One region of the Streptomyces odontotermitis genome, then DNA from elsewhere that is predicted to be linked to it. Evidence: riboswitches for the same ligand, from Rfam matches in the RefSeq annotation. Region 1 holds a riboswitch; the other holds the start of a gene.
What was found. Region 1 has a riboswitch for ZMP and ZTP ahead of ACQB60_RS20960 (bifunctional 5,10-methylenetetrahydrofolate dehydrogenase/5,10-methenyltetrahydrofolate cyclohydrolase). Riboswitches for the same ligand answer to the same signal wherever they lie in the genome.
Positions count from the first base shown of each region.

Region 2: another riboswitch for ZMP and ZTP. It lies ahead of glyA (serine hydroxymethyltransferase); the one in region 1 lies ahead of ACQB60_RS20960 (bifunctional 5,10-methylenetetrahydrofolate dehydrogenase/5,10-methenyltetrahydrofolate cyclohydrolase).

Region 1 covers NZ_JBNJLS010000007.1:1,953-9,954, reverse strand. Annotated here, with positions in the region: gene ACQB60_RS20965 (penicillin acylase family protein) at 1-1,826, shown strand, start outside; gene ACQB60_RS20960 (bifunctional 5,10-methylenetetrahydrofolate dehydrogenase/5,10-methenyltetrahydrofolate cyclohydrolase) at 1,894-2,796, opposite strand; ZMP/ZTP riboswitch at 2,819-2,904, opposite strand; gene ACQB60_RS20955 (hypothetical protein) at 3,082-3,348, shown strand; gene ACQB60_RS20950 (acyl-CoA synthetase) at 3,380-4,945, opposite strand; gene ACQB60_RS20945 (NAD(P)H-dependent flavin oxidoreductase) at 4,942-6,054, opposite strand; gene ACQB60_RS20940 (FAD-dependent oxidoreductase) at 6,203-7,438, shown strand; gene ACQB60_RS20935 (TetR/AcrR family transcriptional regulator) at 7,462-8,002, opposite strand, start outside.
Region 2 covers NZ_JBNJLS010000019.1:121,353-129,354, forward strand. Annotated here, with positions in the region: gene rocD (ornithine--oxo-acid transaminase) at 1-1,145, opposite strand, end outside; ZMP/ZTP riboswitch at 1,267-1,359, shown strand; gene glyA (serine hydroxymethyltransferase) at 1,412-2,683, shown strand; gene trpS (tryptophan--tRNA ligase) at 2,845-3,855, shown strand; gene ACQB60_RS35870 (2'-5' RNA ligase family protein) at 3,939-4,526, shown strand; gene dprE2 (decaprenylphospho-beta-D-erythro-pentofuranosid-2-ulose 2-reductase) at 4,547-5,302, opposite strand; gene dprE1 (decaprenylphosphoryl-beta-D-ribose oxidase) at 5,344-6,708, opposite strand; gene ACQB60_RS35885 (phosphatase PAP2 family protein) at 6,887-7,423, shown strand; gene ACQB60_RS35890 (decaprenyl-phosphate phosphoribosyltransferase) at 7,416-8,002, shown strand, end outside.

The DNA of each region.
Region 1 (8,002 bases):
GGGCCGTCGACGGCATCGCCGCCGCCGCTCCCCCGGCCGCCGCCAGCGAGCGGCACGCGCCCGACCCGGCGAAGACCGGCAGGGCCGCGCGCGAGCTCCTGTCGACGGAGGACGCCGACATGGGCTCCAACGCGGTGGCGTTCAGCGGGAGGACCACGGCGAACGGCCGCGGCCTGCTGCTCGGCAATCCGCACTACCCGTGGCACGGCGGCCGCCGCTTCTGGCAGTCGCAGCAGACGATTCCCGGTGAACTCAACGTCTCCGGCGGCTCGTTGGTCGGCACGTCGGTCGTCAACATCGGCTTCAACGGCAACGTCGCCTGGAGCCACACCGTCGCGACCGGCACCACCCTGAACCTCCACCAGCTCACCCTCGACCCCGCGGACCCCACCGCGTATCTGGTGGACGGCAAGCCGGAGAAGATGACCCGCCGGACGGTCACGGTGCCCGACAAGAGCGGCACGCCCGTCACCCGCACCCAGTACTGGACCCGGTACGGGCCCGTCGTCGCGGGCCTCGGCGCCGATCTCCCGCTGACCTGGACGAAGACCACGGCGTACGCCCTCAACGACCCCAACGCGGTGAATCTGCGCGGCAACGACACCGACCTCGGCTTCGGCAAGGCCCGCTCCACCGCCGACATCCAGCGCTCCCTGCGCGACACCCAGGGCCTGCCCTGGGTGAACACCGTCGCCGCCGACCGCGCGGGCCACTCGCTGCTCAGCCAGTCGCAGGTGCTGCCGCGCATCACCGACGACCTGGCGGCGCGCTGCTCCACGCCGCTCGGCAAGGTCACGTATCCGCAGGCGGGCCTGGCGATCCTGGACGGTTCGCGCACCGACTGCGCGCTCGGCCGGGACAAGGACGCCCTGCAGCCCGGCATCTTCGGGCCGTCGCGGATGCCGACCCTCAAGGACGCGCCGTACGTCGAGAACTCCAACAACAGCGCCTGGCTCACCAACGCCGACCACCCGCTCACCGGCTACGAGCGGATCTTCGGGGACATCGGCACACCGCGCTCCCTGCGCACGCGCGGCGCCGTCGAGGACGTCTCGGCGATGGCGAGGAAGGGCAAGCTGACGGTCTCCGACCTGCAGAAGCAGCAGTTCGCGGACCGTGTGCCCGCCGGTGACCTGGCCGCCGACGACGTCGCGCGCGCCTGTGCGGCGCTGCCCGGCGGGACGGCAACGGGCAGCGACGGCAAGCCCGTTGACGTACGCACGGCGTGCGCGGCGCTCGCCTCCTGGGACCACGCGATGACGGCCGGGAGCCGGGGCGCGCTGCTCTTCGACCGCTTCTGGCGCAGGTTCACGGCGACGGTGCCGAAGGCCGAGCAGTGGAAGGTGCCGTTCTCGGCGGCCGACCCGGTGCGCACCCCGAACACGGTCAACACCGACGCGAAGGGCTTCACGGCCGCCCTCGCCGACACGGTCACGGAGCTGACCGGCGCGGGCATCGCCCTGGACGCCCCGCTCGGCGAGAACCAGTTCGTCACGCGCGGCGGGAAGCGGCTGCCCGTCCACGGCGGCACGGAGGGGCTCGGCGTCTGGAACAAGGTCGAGGCCGACTGGAACGCCCAGGGCGGCGGCTACACCGAGGTCCAGCACGGCTCCAGCCACATCCAGGCCGTCGGCTGGGACAAGGGCCGCTGCCCCAAGGCCCGCACGCTCCTGACCTACTCCCAGTCCCCGAACCCCGGCTCCGCCCACTTCAGGGACCAGACGGAGCTGTTCTCGCAGGGGCGCTGGGTGACGTCGCGGTTCTGCGAGAAGGACATCCTGAGCGACCCGGCGCTGAAGGTGCAGCGGGTGCGCGAGCGCCGGTAGCCGACCGCGCCTCGCATACGGGTGTCCGGCCCGCCCCTTCTCGGAGGAGAGGGCGGGCCGGCTCGCGTCAGCCGAGGCCGAGTTGGCGCTGCGCGGCCTCCACCGTCTGGGCGAGGAGCACGGCGATGGTCATGGGCCCGACGCCGCCCGGCACGGGCGTGATGAGGCTCGCCCGCTCCCGGGCGGTGTCGAAGTCGACGTCCCCGACGTTCCCCGGGTTGTAGCCGGCGTCGATCACGACGGCGCCCGGCTTGATGTCCGCACCGGCGATGAAGCGCGGCCGGCCGACGGCGGCGAGCAGGACGTCGGCCTCGCGCACGATCGCGGAGAGGTCGGTGGTGCGGGAGTGGCAGTACGTGACGGTGGCGTCCCGGCCGAGCAGGAGCAGGCCCGCGGGCTTGCCGAGGATGGCGCTGCGCCCGACGACGACGGCGTGCTTGCCGGTCAGGTCGACGTCGTACGCGTCGAGGAGCCGCATGATCCCGCCGGGCGTGCAGGAGACGAAGCCGGGCAGCCCGAAGCCCATCGCCGCGAAGGAGTGCATGGTGACGCCGTCGACGTCCTTGGCCGGGTCGATGGCCTCGAAGGCGGCCCGCTCGTCGATGTGGGGTCCGACGGGGTGCTGCAGCAGGATGCCGTGCACGTCCGGGTCCGCCGACAGGGCGCCGATCGTGTCGACCAGCTCGGCGGTGCCGACGGAGGCGGGCAGGGCGACGTGCCGCGAGGTGATGCCCGCCTTCTCGCAGCGGGCGCGCTTCATCCGGACGTACGTCACCGAGGCCGGGTCCTCGCCGACGAGGACGGTCGCCAGACAGGGGGCCGTACCGGTGCGCCGCCTGATGTCGGCGGCGGCCTCCGCGCTCGACGCGACGATGCTCCGGGCGAGTCCGGTGCCGTCCATGAGCCGGGCCGAGCGCTGATCCGAGTGCTGATGCGAAGGCTGAGCCGACGACTGCTGTATGCGGGCCATGTGCCACTCCTGAGCCTCAGAGGTGAGTCGCCCAGGCGCACGGCATCGGCAGGAAGCCGGGCCGCTCCCCGGTGGTGCTCCACCTCAGCGCCAGTCACGGCCCGCGGCCATCGTAGTCGGCCCGCGCGGACGGCCACCCGAGGGGACCTTCGCCTCATGCGGCAGGCCCCGCGCCACGCGAGAATGACGGATCCGACCAGCGACATCCGACCAGCGAAATCCGACCAGCGACTCCCGCCCGGCGGCCTCGACCGGCGGTCCGGCCACGAACGGAGGGGCAGACCGGTGACCACCCCGGCCAACGGCTACACCCACTACGCCAAGCCCGCGCAGTTCCTCCTCAAGGACGAAGAGGTCCACCTGGGCGGCCACTGGTACCGGGTGAGGCGTATCACGGTGCTGCGCGACCGCGTCAAGGTCACGTTCGACGGCGGGCACGTCCGCGAGTACGCCCCGCACGAGTCGTTCCCCGTGCGCCGCCCCGCTCAGTGGATCGCGCCTCGGCACACGGGGGTCGCGTGGGGGATGCCGGGCGGGGCGGGCCGGCGGTAGGCGGCGCCCGCTGCGGCGCCCCCGCGCTCGATCACACCGCGCGCTCCCGTCCCTCCCAGTACGGGTCCCGCAGCCGCCTCTTGTACAGCTTGCCGTTCGGGTCGCGCGGCATCGTCTCGATGAAGTCGACGCTCTTGGGGCGCTTGTAGCCCGCGAGTTGGGTCTCGCAGTGGGCGAGGATCTCCGCCGCGAGGGCCTCCCCGGCCTCGTAGCCCTCGGCGACCTCGACGACGGCCTTGACCTGCTCGCCCCAGTCGTCGTGCGGGATGCCGAACGCGGCGGCGTCGGCGACGGCGGGGTGGGTCAGGAGTCCGGCCTCGATCTCGGCGGGGTAGATGTTGACGCCGCCCGAGATGATCATGTCGATCTTGCGGTCGCGCAGGAAGAGGTAGCCGTCCTCGTCGAGCACACCGAGGTCGCCGACCGTGAAGAAGTCGCCGATGCGGTTCTTCTTCGTCTTGGCCTCGTCCTTGTGGTACGAGAAGCCGCCGGTCTTCATCTTCATGTAGACCGTGCCGAGTTCACCGGCGGGCAGCTGGTTGCCGTCGTCGTCGTAGACCGCCAACTCGCTGATGGGCCACGCCTTTCCGACCGTGCCCGGCTTCTTCAGCCAGTCCTCGGCCGTCGCGAACGCGCCGCCGCCCTCGCTGGCCGCGTAGTACTCCTCCACGCAGGTGCCCCACCAGTCGATCATGCCGCGCTTGACGTGGTCGGGGCAGGGCGCGGCGCCGTGGATGGCGTGCCGCATCGAGGACACGTCGTAGCGGTCCTTGGTCTCCTGCGGGAGCGCGAGGAGGCGGTGGAACTGGGTCGGCACCATGTGCGTGTGCGTGCACCGGTACGTGTCGATGACGCGCAGCATCTCCTCGGGCGTCCACTTGTCCATGAGGACGACGGGGTGCCCGATGTTCAGGGCGGCGCCCGCGAACTGGAGCACGGCCGTGTGGTAGAGCGGCGAGCAGACGAGGTGGACGTTCCCGTCGAACGGCTTGATGCCGAAGATGCCGAGGAAGCCGCCGAGGTACGCCTCCTCGGGGAGCTTGCCCTGCAGCGGCCTGCGGATGCCGCGCGGGCGCCCCGTCGTACCGGAGGTGTAGTTCATGACCCAGCCGAGGGTCCGGTCCGCGGGCGGCAACTCGCTCTGCCCGTCGAGGAGTTCGGCGTAGGGCCGGAAGGTGTCGACGGAGCCGACGGCGTAGCGGTGCGTCTCGGGAAGACCGGCCTCGTCGGCGGCGGCCCGCGCCTGCTCGGCGAAGCGCTCGTGCGCGATGAGCACCTTGGCGCCGGAGTCGGAGACGATCCAGGCGATCTCCGGGCCGACCAGGTGGTGGTTGACGGGGACGAGGTAGAACCCGGCCTGGGAGGCGGCGAGGTACGCGGCGAAGAACTCGACGCTGTTCGGCAGGACGACGGCGAACACGTCACCCTTCTCGAGTCCCGCCGCCCGCAGCCCGTGCACCAGCCGGTTCACGGCGGCGTGCAGCCGTCCCGCGCTCCACTCCTCCCCGTCGGGTGCGGTCAGGACGGTGCGGTCGGGGTCGGCCGTGGCCTGGGCCCAGAAGCCGTTGGGCGGGGTCGAAGTGCTCACCGTGCTCATGCCTTGTCGCTCCTTCCGGCGATGCGGTTGACGCGGTCGATGGCGCGCTCGAAGCCGCGCGTCAGGTCGTCGAAGACCTCCTGCACGCTGCGTTCGCTGTTCATCCGGCCGACGATCTGTCCGACGGGGGTGCCGAGCAGGGCGTCCACCTCGTACTTCTGGATCCGGGACACGGCCTCGGCGACGAGCAGGCCCTGCAGCGGCATCGGCAGCGTGCCGGGTCCGGCCGGGTCGTCCCAGGCGTCGGTCCATTCGGTACGGAGCTGCCGCGCGGGCTTGCCCGTCAGGGCGCGCGAGCGGACGGTGTCCCCGGAGCCCGCGGCGATCAACTTCCTTGTCAGGGCGGGCGAGTGGAGGTCGGCCTCCAGCGTGGTCAGCCAGAGCGAGCCGAGCCAGACGCCCTGTGCGCCGAGGGCGAGGGCGGCGGCGATCTGCTGTCCGCTGCCGATGCCCCCGGCGGCGAGGACCGGCAACGGGTCGACGGCCTCGACGACTTCGGGAGTGAGCACCATGGAGGCGATCTCGCCGGTGTGCCCGCCCGCCTCGTAGCCCTGCGCCACGACGATGTCGATGCCCGCCTCGGCGTGCTTCTGCGCGTGCCGGGCGCTGCCCGCGAGCGCCGCGACGAGGACGCCGTGGCCGTGGGCGCGTCCGATGACGTCGGCGGGCGGTGAACCCAGCGCGTTGGCGAGGAGTTTGATGGGGTAGTCGAAGGCGACGTCGAGCTGGTTGCGGGCGACCTGCTCCATCCAGCCGGTGATGCGCCAGCCGGACGCCTCGCCCTCGGGAAGCGCGGGCACGCCGTGCTTGGCGAGGGTGTCCTGGACGAACTGCCGGTGCCCCTCGGGGATCATCGCCTCGACGTCGGCCTCGGAGACGCCCTCGACCTTCTTGGCGGGCATGACGACGTCCAGGCCGTAGGGCCTGCCGTCCGCGTGCTCCTGCATCCAGTCGAGGTCGCGGGCCAGGTCGTCGGGTGCCGTGTACCGCACCGCGCCGAGCACACCGAAGCCGCCGGCCCTGCTGATGGCGGCCGCCACGGCGGGGAACGGCGTGAAGCCGAAGATGGCGTGCTCGACTCCCAGTTTCTTGCTCAGCTCCGTCTGCATGGGCGCAGGATGCCGCAGCCGTCCGGACGACGGAAGAGATTTTCTGATGCGGTGTCAGATTCTTTGGGCGAGGAAGGATCTGACCGAGCGGTCAGCTTTCTGACCGATCGGTTAGCCTGGGGCGCACGCTCCCAGGGAGGGAAGAGAAATGGAACGTACGACGTGCTGTGTCGTCGGCGGCGGCCCCGCGGGGATGATGCTCGGGCTGCTCCTCGCCCGGGCCGGGCTCGACGTCACCGTCCTGGAGAAGCACGGGGACTTTCTGCGCGACTTCCGCGGGGACACCGTGCACCCCTCGACGCTGCGCCTGCTCGACGAACTCGGCCTGGGCGAACGCTTCGCGCGGCTGCCCGCCCGCAGGCTGCACGAGATGCGCATGCACATCGACGACGCCACGGTCGTCGCGGGCGATCTGCGCCGCATCCCCGGCCGGCACAAGTACCTCGCGATGGTCCCGCAGTGGGACTTCCTCGACCTGCTCGCGGGTGCGGCCGCCGAGGAGCCGTCCTTCACGCTGCGGATGCGCACGGCCGTGACGGGGCTGCGCAGGGATGCCACCGGGCGCGTGACGGGGGTCCACTACACCGATCACGGCGACGGGAACGGCACGCCCGGGGAGCTCGCCGCGGACCTGACGGTGGCCTGCGACGGGCGGGACTCACTGGTGCGCCGGGAGGCGGGCCTGACCCCCACCTGCTTCGAAGTCCCCATGGACGTATGGCAGGTTCGGGTGCCCGCGCCGCGCGACGCGGTCAAGGAGGGCCGGGTCTTCCTCAGCATCCGGGACGGGCAGGTCGCCGCCACCATGGACCGCGGCGACTACTACCAGACCTCCTACCTCATCAAGAAGGGCACCGACGCCGAGCTGCGCGCGCACGGCATCGACCGGTTCCGCGAGCGGCTCGGCGCGCTGCTCGGCTGGGACCGGGAGGCCATGGCGGAGATCCGCTCCTGGGACGACGTGAAGCTGCTGGAGGTCACCATGGGGCGGCTCGCCCGCTGGCACCGGCCGGGGCTCCTGTGCATCGGGGACGCCGCCCACATCATGTCGCCGGTCGGCGGGGTCGGCGTCAACCTCGCCGTCCAGGACGCCGTCGCCGCCGCGCGCATCCTCGCCGGGCCGCTGCGCGGCGGCACCGTGCGCGGGCGCGACCTGGAGCGGGTGCAGAGGCGGCGCACGCTGCCCACCGTCATGACGCAGAAGTCCCAACTCGGCGAGCACGCCCTGCTGTTGAAGCCCGCCCTGGAGGGGACGCTGCGCGGTGACCGGCTGCCGTTGCCGCTGCGGCTGCTGCGTGCGGTGCCCGCGCTGCGGACCGTCGCGGGGTACCTGGGCGGGGTGGGCGTACGGCCGGAACACGCGCCGTCGTTCGCGCGCCGCTGACGGGAGCTGGGACGGCTCCGGACTCAGCGGCTCCGCTCGATCGCGTGGAGCGTGAACGTGACCAGTTCGTCGGCCGCCGCGTCCAGGTCGAGTTCGGGGTGGGCGAGCCAGTGCGCGATCACGCCGTCGATGGCGCCGCCGATCGCCAGGGCCACCGTCTGCGGCTCGAACTCCCGGAAGCCGCCGCCCCGTTGGCCCGCCGCGAGCAGCTCCGCCAGGGCCTGCCAGCGGTCCGCCGTGTCGTGGCCGCCGGGGGTCTTGAGGCGGGTGCCGCCCGCGTCGTCGAGGAGCGTCTCGGTGATCACGCGGACGTGGCGGCGGTGGGCCTGCTGGTAGCCGACCATCGCGCGGACGTAGGCGATGACGGCGGCACGGGGGTCGGACTCGGCGGCCACCTTCTCGTTCACGTACGCCGTGAACTGCTCCAGGACGTGGGCGAACGCGGCCTGGGTGAGCTGGTCCTTGGACGAGAAGTGGTAGAGGACCGCGGCCTTGGACAGGCCCGCGCGCTCGGCGATCGCCGCAAGCGAGGTCGCGGGCCTGCCCTTGGTGGCGATCAGGTCG
Region 2 (8,002 bases), on a different contig from region 1:
ACCAGGGGCGGCGCGAGCCGGATCGTGGACCCGTGGGTGTCCTTCACCAGGACGCCCCGGTCCATCAGCTTCTGCGAGATGTCCCGCCCCGTCCCGTACGCGGGGCTGATGTCGACCCCGGCCCACAGCCCGCGCCCGCGCACCGCCGTGACCTTCCCGGTGCCGGTGAGCAGCCCCAGCTCGGCGTGCAGGTGCTCGCCCAACTCGGTGGCGCGGGCCTGGAATTCGCCGGTGGAGAGCATGTCGACGACCTCCAGGCCGACCGCGCAGGCGAGCGGGTTGCCGCCGAAGGTCGAGCCGTGCTCGCCGGGGTGGAAGACGCCGAGCACGTCGGCGTCGGCCACCACCGCGGAGACCGGCACGACGCCGCCGCCGAGCGCCTTGCCGAGCAGGTACACGTCGGGCACCACGCCCTCGTGCTCACAGGCGAAGGTGCGCCCGGTGCGGCCGAGGCCGGACTGGATCTCGTCCGCCATGAAGAGCACGTTCCGCTCCCGCGTCAACTCCCGTACGGCCGCGAGGTATCCGGGCGGCGGCACCAGGACGCCCGCCTCGCCCTGGATGGGTTCGAGCAGCACGGCCACCGTGTTCTCGTCGACGGCCGCCCGCAGCGCCTCCGTGTCGCCGTACGGGACGATCTCGAAGCCCGGCGTGTAGGGGCCGAAGTCGGCGCGCGCCTCGGGGTCGGTGGAGAAGCTGACGATGGTCGTGGTGCGGCCGTGGAAGTTGTCGGCCGCCACGACGATCTTCGCCCGCCCGTCCGGCACGCCCTTGACCCGGTAGCCCCACTTCCGCGCCGTCTTCACGGCCGTCTCGACCGCCTCGGCGCCGGTGTTCATGGGCAGCACCATCTCCTTGCCGCACAGCTCGGCCAGGCGCGTGCAGAACGCCGCGAACCGGTCGTGGTGGAAGGCCCGCGAGGTCAGCGTGACCTGGTCGAGCTGGGCCTTCGCGGCCTCGACGAGGCGGCGGTTGCCGTGTCCGAAGTTGAGCGCCGAGTACCCGGCGAGCATGTCGAGGAAGCGGCGCCCCTCGACGTCGGTCATCCATGCGCCGTCGGCCGAGGCGATCACGACGGGCAGCGGGTGGTAGTTGTGGGCGCTGTGGGCTTCGGCCTGGGCGATGAGGGCTTCCGTAGCGGACACGGGGTCTCCGTTCTTCGGCACACACGGCGGATGGGAGGCGGGGCTCGTGGCCCAATTCCTATCGTCGCTCGCATCGCGGACAGGGAAACCTGCCGTACCGGCGCGCCCGTTACTGTGTTCTCACCGGCAGGGCGACTGGCGTACGGGGAACCGACCCCGAGGGAGCCCCGCCATGGGTAAGACCTTCGAGGTGCCGCCCGCCTGGGCACCCCGGGAGCACGTCACGTACGGACACGACCTGACCGCATGCCCCGGAGGCCACCACCATGACTCTCCCCTTGTCGCACCCCGCCCTCGCCGCCGAGGACCCCGAGCTCGCCGGCCTCGTCGGCGCCGAGGAGCAGCTCCAGGCGGAGACGCTGCGCCTGATCCCCAGCGAGAACTACGTCTCCACGGCCGTCCTCGAGGCCACCGGCACGGTCCTGCAGAACAAGTACAGCGAGGGCTACCCGGGCCGCCGCTACTACGAGGGCCAGCAGGTCATCGACCAGGTGGAGCGGCTCGCCCAGGACCGCGCCAAGGCCGTCTTCGGCGTCGACCACGCCAACGTCCAGCCCTACTCCGGCTCCCCGGCCAACCTCGCCGTCTACCTGGCCTTCGCCGAGCCCGGCGACACCGTGATGGGCATGGCCCTGCCGATGGGCGGCCACCTCACGCACGGCTGGGGCGTCTCGGCGACCGGCAAGTGGTTCCAGGGAGTGCAGTACGGGGTGCGGCAGGACACCGGGCTCGTCGACCTCGACGAGGTGCGCGACCTGGCCCTCAAGGAGCGCCCGAAGCTGATCTTCTGCGGTGGCACCGCGCTGCCCCGCACCATCGACTTCGCGGGCTTCGCGGAGATCGCCCGCGAGGCCGGGGCCGTCCTCGTCGCGGACATCGCCCACATCGCGGGCCTGGTCGCGGGCGGCGCCCACCCCTCGCCCGCCGAGCACGCCGATGTGATCTCCACGACCACCCACAAGACCCTGCGCGGCCCGCGCGGCGCCCTGCTGATGTCCCGCGAGGAGCACGCCAAGGCCATCGACAAGGCCGTCTTCCCCGGGCTCCAGGGCGGCCCGCACAACCACACCACCGCAGCGATCGCCGTCGCCCTGCACGAGGCGGCGAGGCCGGACTTCCGCACCTACGCGCACGCCGTGGTCGCCAACGCCAAGGCCCTCGCCGACGCCCTCCTCGCGCGCGGCTTCGACCTTGTCTCCGGCGGCACCGACAACCACCTGATCCTGATGGACCTCACCCCCAAGGACGTCCCCGGCAAGGTGGCCGCGAAGGCGCTCGACCGGGCCGGGATCGTCGTGAACTACAACACCGTCCCGTACGACCCGAGGAAGCCCTTCGACCCCTCCGGCGTCCGCATCGGCACCCCGTCCCTCACCTCGCGGGGCCTCACCGCCGACCACATGCCGACCGTCGCCGAGTGGATCGACCGGGGCGTCACCGCAGCTCGTGCGGGTGACGAAGAGACCCTCACCAAGATCAGGGCCGAAGTGGCGGACCTGATGCGGTCGTTCCCGGCGCCGGGCCTGCCCACGGACTGAGCCGACGGCCGGGCGGGGAACAGGCGCCGAACCGGTACGGGCCGTCCCGCACCTGTTCCGCACCTGTTCCCCACCTGTCGCAGTCACCTGAGAGAATGCTGAGCATGGCCACAGACCGCCCGCCCGTCTCCCACCACCACCCTCAGGGGAATGGCTCCGCCATGCAGCGTCTCCCGCGAGTACTCTCCGGAATCCAGCCCACCGCAGGCTCGTTCCACCTCGGCAACTACCTCGGCGCGGTGCGCCAGTGGGTGGCGCTGCAGGAGTCCCACGACGCCTTCTACATGGTGGTGGACCTGCACGCGATCACGGTCCCGCAGGACCCGAAGGAGCTGCGCGCCAACACCCGGCTCGCGGCGGCCCAGCTCCTGGCCGCCGGGCTCGACCCGCAGCGCTGCACCCTCTTCGTGCAGAGCCACGTCCCCGAGCACGCCCAGCTCGCCTGGGTCATGAACTGCCTGACGGGCTTCGGCGAGGCGTCCCGCATGACGCAGTTCAAGGACAAGGCCAGCCGGCACGGCGCGGACCGCGCCTCCGTCGGCCTGTTCACGTACCCGGTCCTGCAGGTCGCCGACATCCTCCTGTACCAGGCCGACCAGGTCCCGGTCGGCGAGGACCAGCGCCAGCACGTGGAGCTGACCCGCGACCTCGCCGAGCGGTTCAACGGTCGCTACGGGGACACGTTCACGGTCCCGCAGCCGTACATCCTCAAGGAGACGGCGAAGATCTTCGACCTCCAGGACCCGTCGATCAAGATGAGCAAGTCGGCGTCGACGCCGAAGGGCGTGGTCAGCCTCCTCGACGAGCCGAAGGCGACCGCGAAGAAGGTCAAGAGCGCCGTCACGGACACCGGCAGCGAGATCGTCTACGACGCCGAGAACAAGCCGGGCGTCAGCAACCTCCTCTCCATCTACTCCACGCTCACGGGCACCGGTATCGCGGAACTGGAGCAGAAGTACACCGGCAAGGGCTACGGTGCGCTGAAGACGGACCTCGCCGAGGTCATGGTCGACTTCGTGACCCCGTTCCGGGACCGCACCCAGCAGTACCTGGACGACCCGGAGACGCTCGACCAGATCCTGGCCAAGGGCGCAGAGAAGGCGCGCGCCGTCGCCGCGGAGACCCTCGCCGAGACCTACGACAAGGTGGGCTTCGTGCCCGCCAAGCACTGAGCGCCCCTGCCGCCGCTGCCAAGAGACAGCACGGCGCGCGGCATCATCACGGCACAAGCCATCACGAGGAACGGGAGTACGACGTGGGGACCGTAACGATCGGCGTCTCGATCGCGGTCCCGGAGCCTCACGGCAGCCTGCTCCAGGAGCTGCGCGCGGGCTTCGGCGACCCCGCGGCACACGGCATCCCCACCCACGTCACGCTGGTCCCGCCGACCGAGGTGGATGCCGGGGCGCTGCCCGCGGTGGAGGCGCACCTGGTCTCCGTCGCCGCGGGCGCGCGCCCCTTCCCGATGCGCCTGTCCGGCACGGGCACGTTCCGCCCGCTCTCTCCCGTCGTGTACGTGCGGGTGGTGACGGGCGGCTCGGCCTGCGCCTGGCTCCAGGAGCGGGTCCGGGACGCGTCCGGCCCGATCGTCCGTGAACTGCAGTTCCCGTACCACCCGCACGTCACCGTCGCGCACGGCATCTCCGAGGAGGCGATGGACCGGGCGTACGAGGAGCTGGCGGACTACGAGGCGGAGTGGCCGTGCACCGGCTTCGCCCTGTACGAGCAGGGCGCCGACGGCGTCTGGCGCAAGCTGCGCGAGTTCGCCTTCGGCGGCGGGGGCCCGATCGTCCCGCCCCAGGCCCAGGCACCGGCGGCCCGGGGCACCCTGCCCGCGCGCTGAGCGGGCGGGCCCGCCACCGCCTATACGGGCAGCTTGCGGAACACCGGCCTCGGCACATGCCGCAGCGCCGACATGACGACCCGCAGCGCCCCCGGCACCCACACGGTCTCCGACCGCCGCCGGAGCCCGTTCTCGATGGCCTCCGCGACGGCGTCCGGCGTCGTCGCCATCGGGGCCTCCTCCATCCCGGCGGTCATCTTCGACCGTACGAAGCCGGGCCGCACGACCATCACATGCACCCCGGTCCCGTGCAGGGCGTCACCGAGCCCCTGCGCGAAGGCGTCGAGGCCCGCCTTGCTGGAGCCGTAGATGAAGTTGGAGCGGCGGGCGCGCTCGCCCGCGACGGAGGAGAGCACGACGAGGGAGCCGTGCCCCTGCGACTGCAGCGCCCGCGCGCACACGAGGCCCGCCGAGACGGCGCCCGTGTAGTTGGTCTGGGCGACCCGCACGGCGGAGAGGGGCTCGTCCTCGTCCCTGGCCTGGTCGCCGAGGATCCCGAAGGCGAGCAGCACCATGTCGATGTCGCCCTCCGCGAAGACCTTGCCGAGGGCGGCCTCGTGGGACTCGGCGTCGAGCGCGTCGAAGGGGACGGTGCGGACGTCGGCGCCCATGTCGCGCAGGGCGGCGGCGGACTTGTCCAGGGCGGGGGAGGGGCGTCCGGCGAGCCAGACGGTGCGGGTGCGGCGGGCGACGAGGCGGCGGGCGGTGGCGAGGCCGATCTCGGAGGTGCCGCCGAGGAGGAGCAGGGACTGGGGGGTGCCGAAGGCGTCTTTCATGTGCGGGCTCCTGGTGGCCGGGGCTGCGGAAGGGAGAGGGGTCAGAGGCTCAGCCGACGCGAAAGGTCAGACCGGAACACCCCCCGCGGGTCCAACTCCGAGCGCAGCGCGCGGAAATCACCCAGGCGCGGATACATCGCCGCCAGCATCTCCGGCCGCACCCGCGAGTCCTTCGCCAGATAGATGCGCCCGTCCGCTCCCGCCACTTCCTCGTCCAGCTCGTCCAGGAACCCCCCGAGTCCGGGCAGGTTCGCCGGGATGTCGAGGGCCAGCGTCCACCCGGGCATGGGGAAGGAGAGCCACCCCGGGTCGCCGCCCCCGAACCGCTTCAGGACCGCGAGGAACGAGGGGCAGCCCCGCTCGGAGATCCGCCGCACGATCCTCCGCAGCGCCTCCTCCTTGCCGTACCCGACGACGAATTGGTACTGGACGAAGCCGCTGCGGCCGTAGATGCGGTTCCAGTGCGGGACGCCGTCCAGCGGGTGGAAGAAGGTGGACATCTTCTGGAGCTCGCCGGTCCGCGAGCGCGGCGCCTTCCGGTACCAGAGCTCGTTGAAGAGTCCGACCGACTTCTTCCCCAGCAGCCCCTCCGGTACGAAGGAGGGCGCGGCCGGGAGCTGCCCCGGCCGGAAGCCGAGCGGAGCCTTCCGCGCCCGCCCCGTCAGCGCGTCCAGCGGCGCGTGGTCGCCGCGCGTCAGGACCGAGCGCCCCATGGCGGCGCCGCGTGCCAGCAGGTCGATCCACGCGACCGAGTAGCGGTAGCGGTGGTCCGTCGCGGTGAGGCGGGCCATCAAGTCGTCGAGGTCCGTGGCCCGTTCCGTGTCGACCGTCATCAAGGACGTCTCCACCGGCTGGAGTTGGATCGTCGCCGTGAGGATGACGCCGGTCAGGCCCATGCCGCCCGCCGTCGCGTCGAAGAGGTCGCTGCCCCGCTCCACCGTGCGGACCGAGCCGTCGGCGGTGAGCAGGTCGAGGGAGTGGACGTGGCGGGAGAAGGAGCCCGACACGTGGTGGTTCTTGCCGTGGATGTCCGCGCCGATCGCGCCGCCCACCGTCACATAGCGGGTCCCTGGCGTCACCGGCACGAACCAGCCGAGGGGGAGCAGGACTTCCATCAGGCGGTGGAGCGAGACCCCCGCGTCGCAGACGACGGTGCCTGCGTCGGCGTCGATCGCGTGCACGCGGTCCATCGCCGTCATGTCGAAGACGGCGCCGCCCGCGTTCTGTGCCGCGTCCCCGTACGCCCGGCCGAGGCCCCGGGCGATGCCGCCCCGCTCCCCGCAGGCGCGCAGCGCCGCCGCCGCCTCTTCCGGTGAGCGGGGCCTGACCATGCGGGCGGTGGTGGGGGCGGTGCGGCCCCAGCCGGAGACGGACGCGACATCGGAAGCAGGCGTGGGAACGGGCATGGCAGCGACCGTATCGCCCGCACAAGGGTGCTTCGCTCTAAACCGTCCACCCCCTCACCGAAATGGGTGATTGAGGGAGTGTCACCCAACATTGCCGTAATTGTTGGGTCGTTGCCCGGAAGAGTCGGGATGTCCGGCTCTCTGGAGTACTCCCAACGCCCCCCGAAAATGAGGCCACATGCACGACATGGACCACCGGTTGCTGTCGGCCCTGCACGACTGCGGCGCCAACCCCCGGGTGGCGGCGGCCGCGCGGGCCCTGTCCTGGAGCGGTGAGCACGGCGCGCTCTGGCTCGCCGCCGGGCTCGCGGGCGCCGCGCTCGACCGGGAGCGGCGCGGCGCCTGGCTGCGCGGCACGGCTCTGACGGCGGCGGCGCACCTCGCCAGCATGGGGGTGAAGCGGGTGGTGCGGCGGCCGCGGCCGGGGAGCGACGGCAGCCCCGTCGACGTCAAGCCGCTGGTGCGGACCGCCGGACGGCACTCCTTCCCCAGCTCGCACGCCACCTCGGCGGCGGCCGCCGCGGTCGCCTACGGCGCGCTCCGGCCCGTCGGCGCCCAGCTCGTGCCGCCGCTCGCCGCCGCGATGTGCGTGTCCCGGATGGTCGTCGGCGTCCACTACCCGAGCGATGTCGCGGCGGGCGCGGCGCTCGGCGCGCTCACCGCGCGCGTGGGTGCCTCCTGGATGCGGGCGGGGGGTGTCGTCAACCATGGCTGAGCGCACCGCACTTCTGCACCGCCCGGTCCCGCCGCAGCGGCCGAAGCCGGGGGCCGTCAGCCTGCCGCTCGGGCTGCTCAAGACCGCGCGGCCCCGCCAGTGGGTCAAGAACGTCCTGGTCATCGCCGCCCCGGCGGCCGCGGGCGAGCTCTTCGCCCGCCACACCCTGATCCAACTGGCGCTGGTCTTCACGCTGTTCACGGCCGCCGCGTCCGCCGTCTACCTCATCAACGACGCCCGGGACGCCGAGGCCGACCGCGCCCACCCCACCAAGTGCCGCCGCCCGGTGGCCGCCGGACAGGTGCCGGTCCCCGTCGCGTACGGCGTCGGCGGCGCCCTCGCCGTCCTCGCGCCCGCCGCCGCCTTCGCCCTGTGCACCCCGCTCACGGGCGCGCTCCTCGCCGCGTACGTGGGCATGCAACTCGCGTACTGCGTCAGCCTGAAGCACGTCCTCGTCGTCGACCTCACCATCGTCACGACCGGGTTCCTGATGCGCGCCATGATCGGGGGCGTCGCGCTCGGCATCCCGCTGTCGCGCTGGTTCCTGATCACCACCGGCTTCGGCGCGCTCTTCATGGT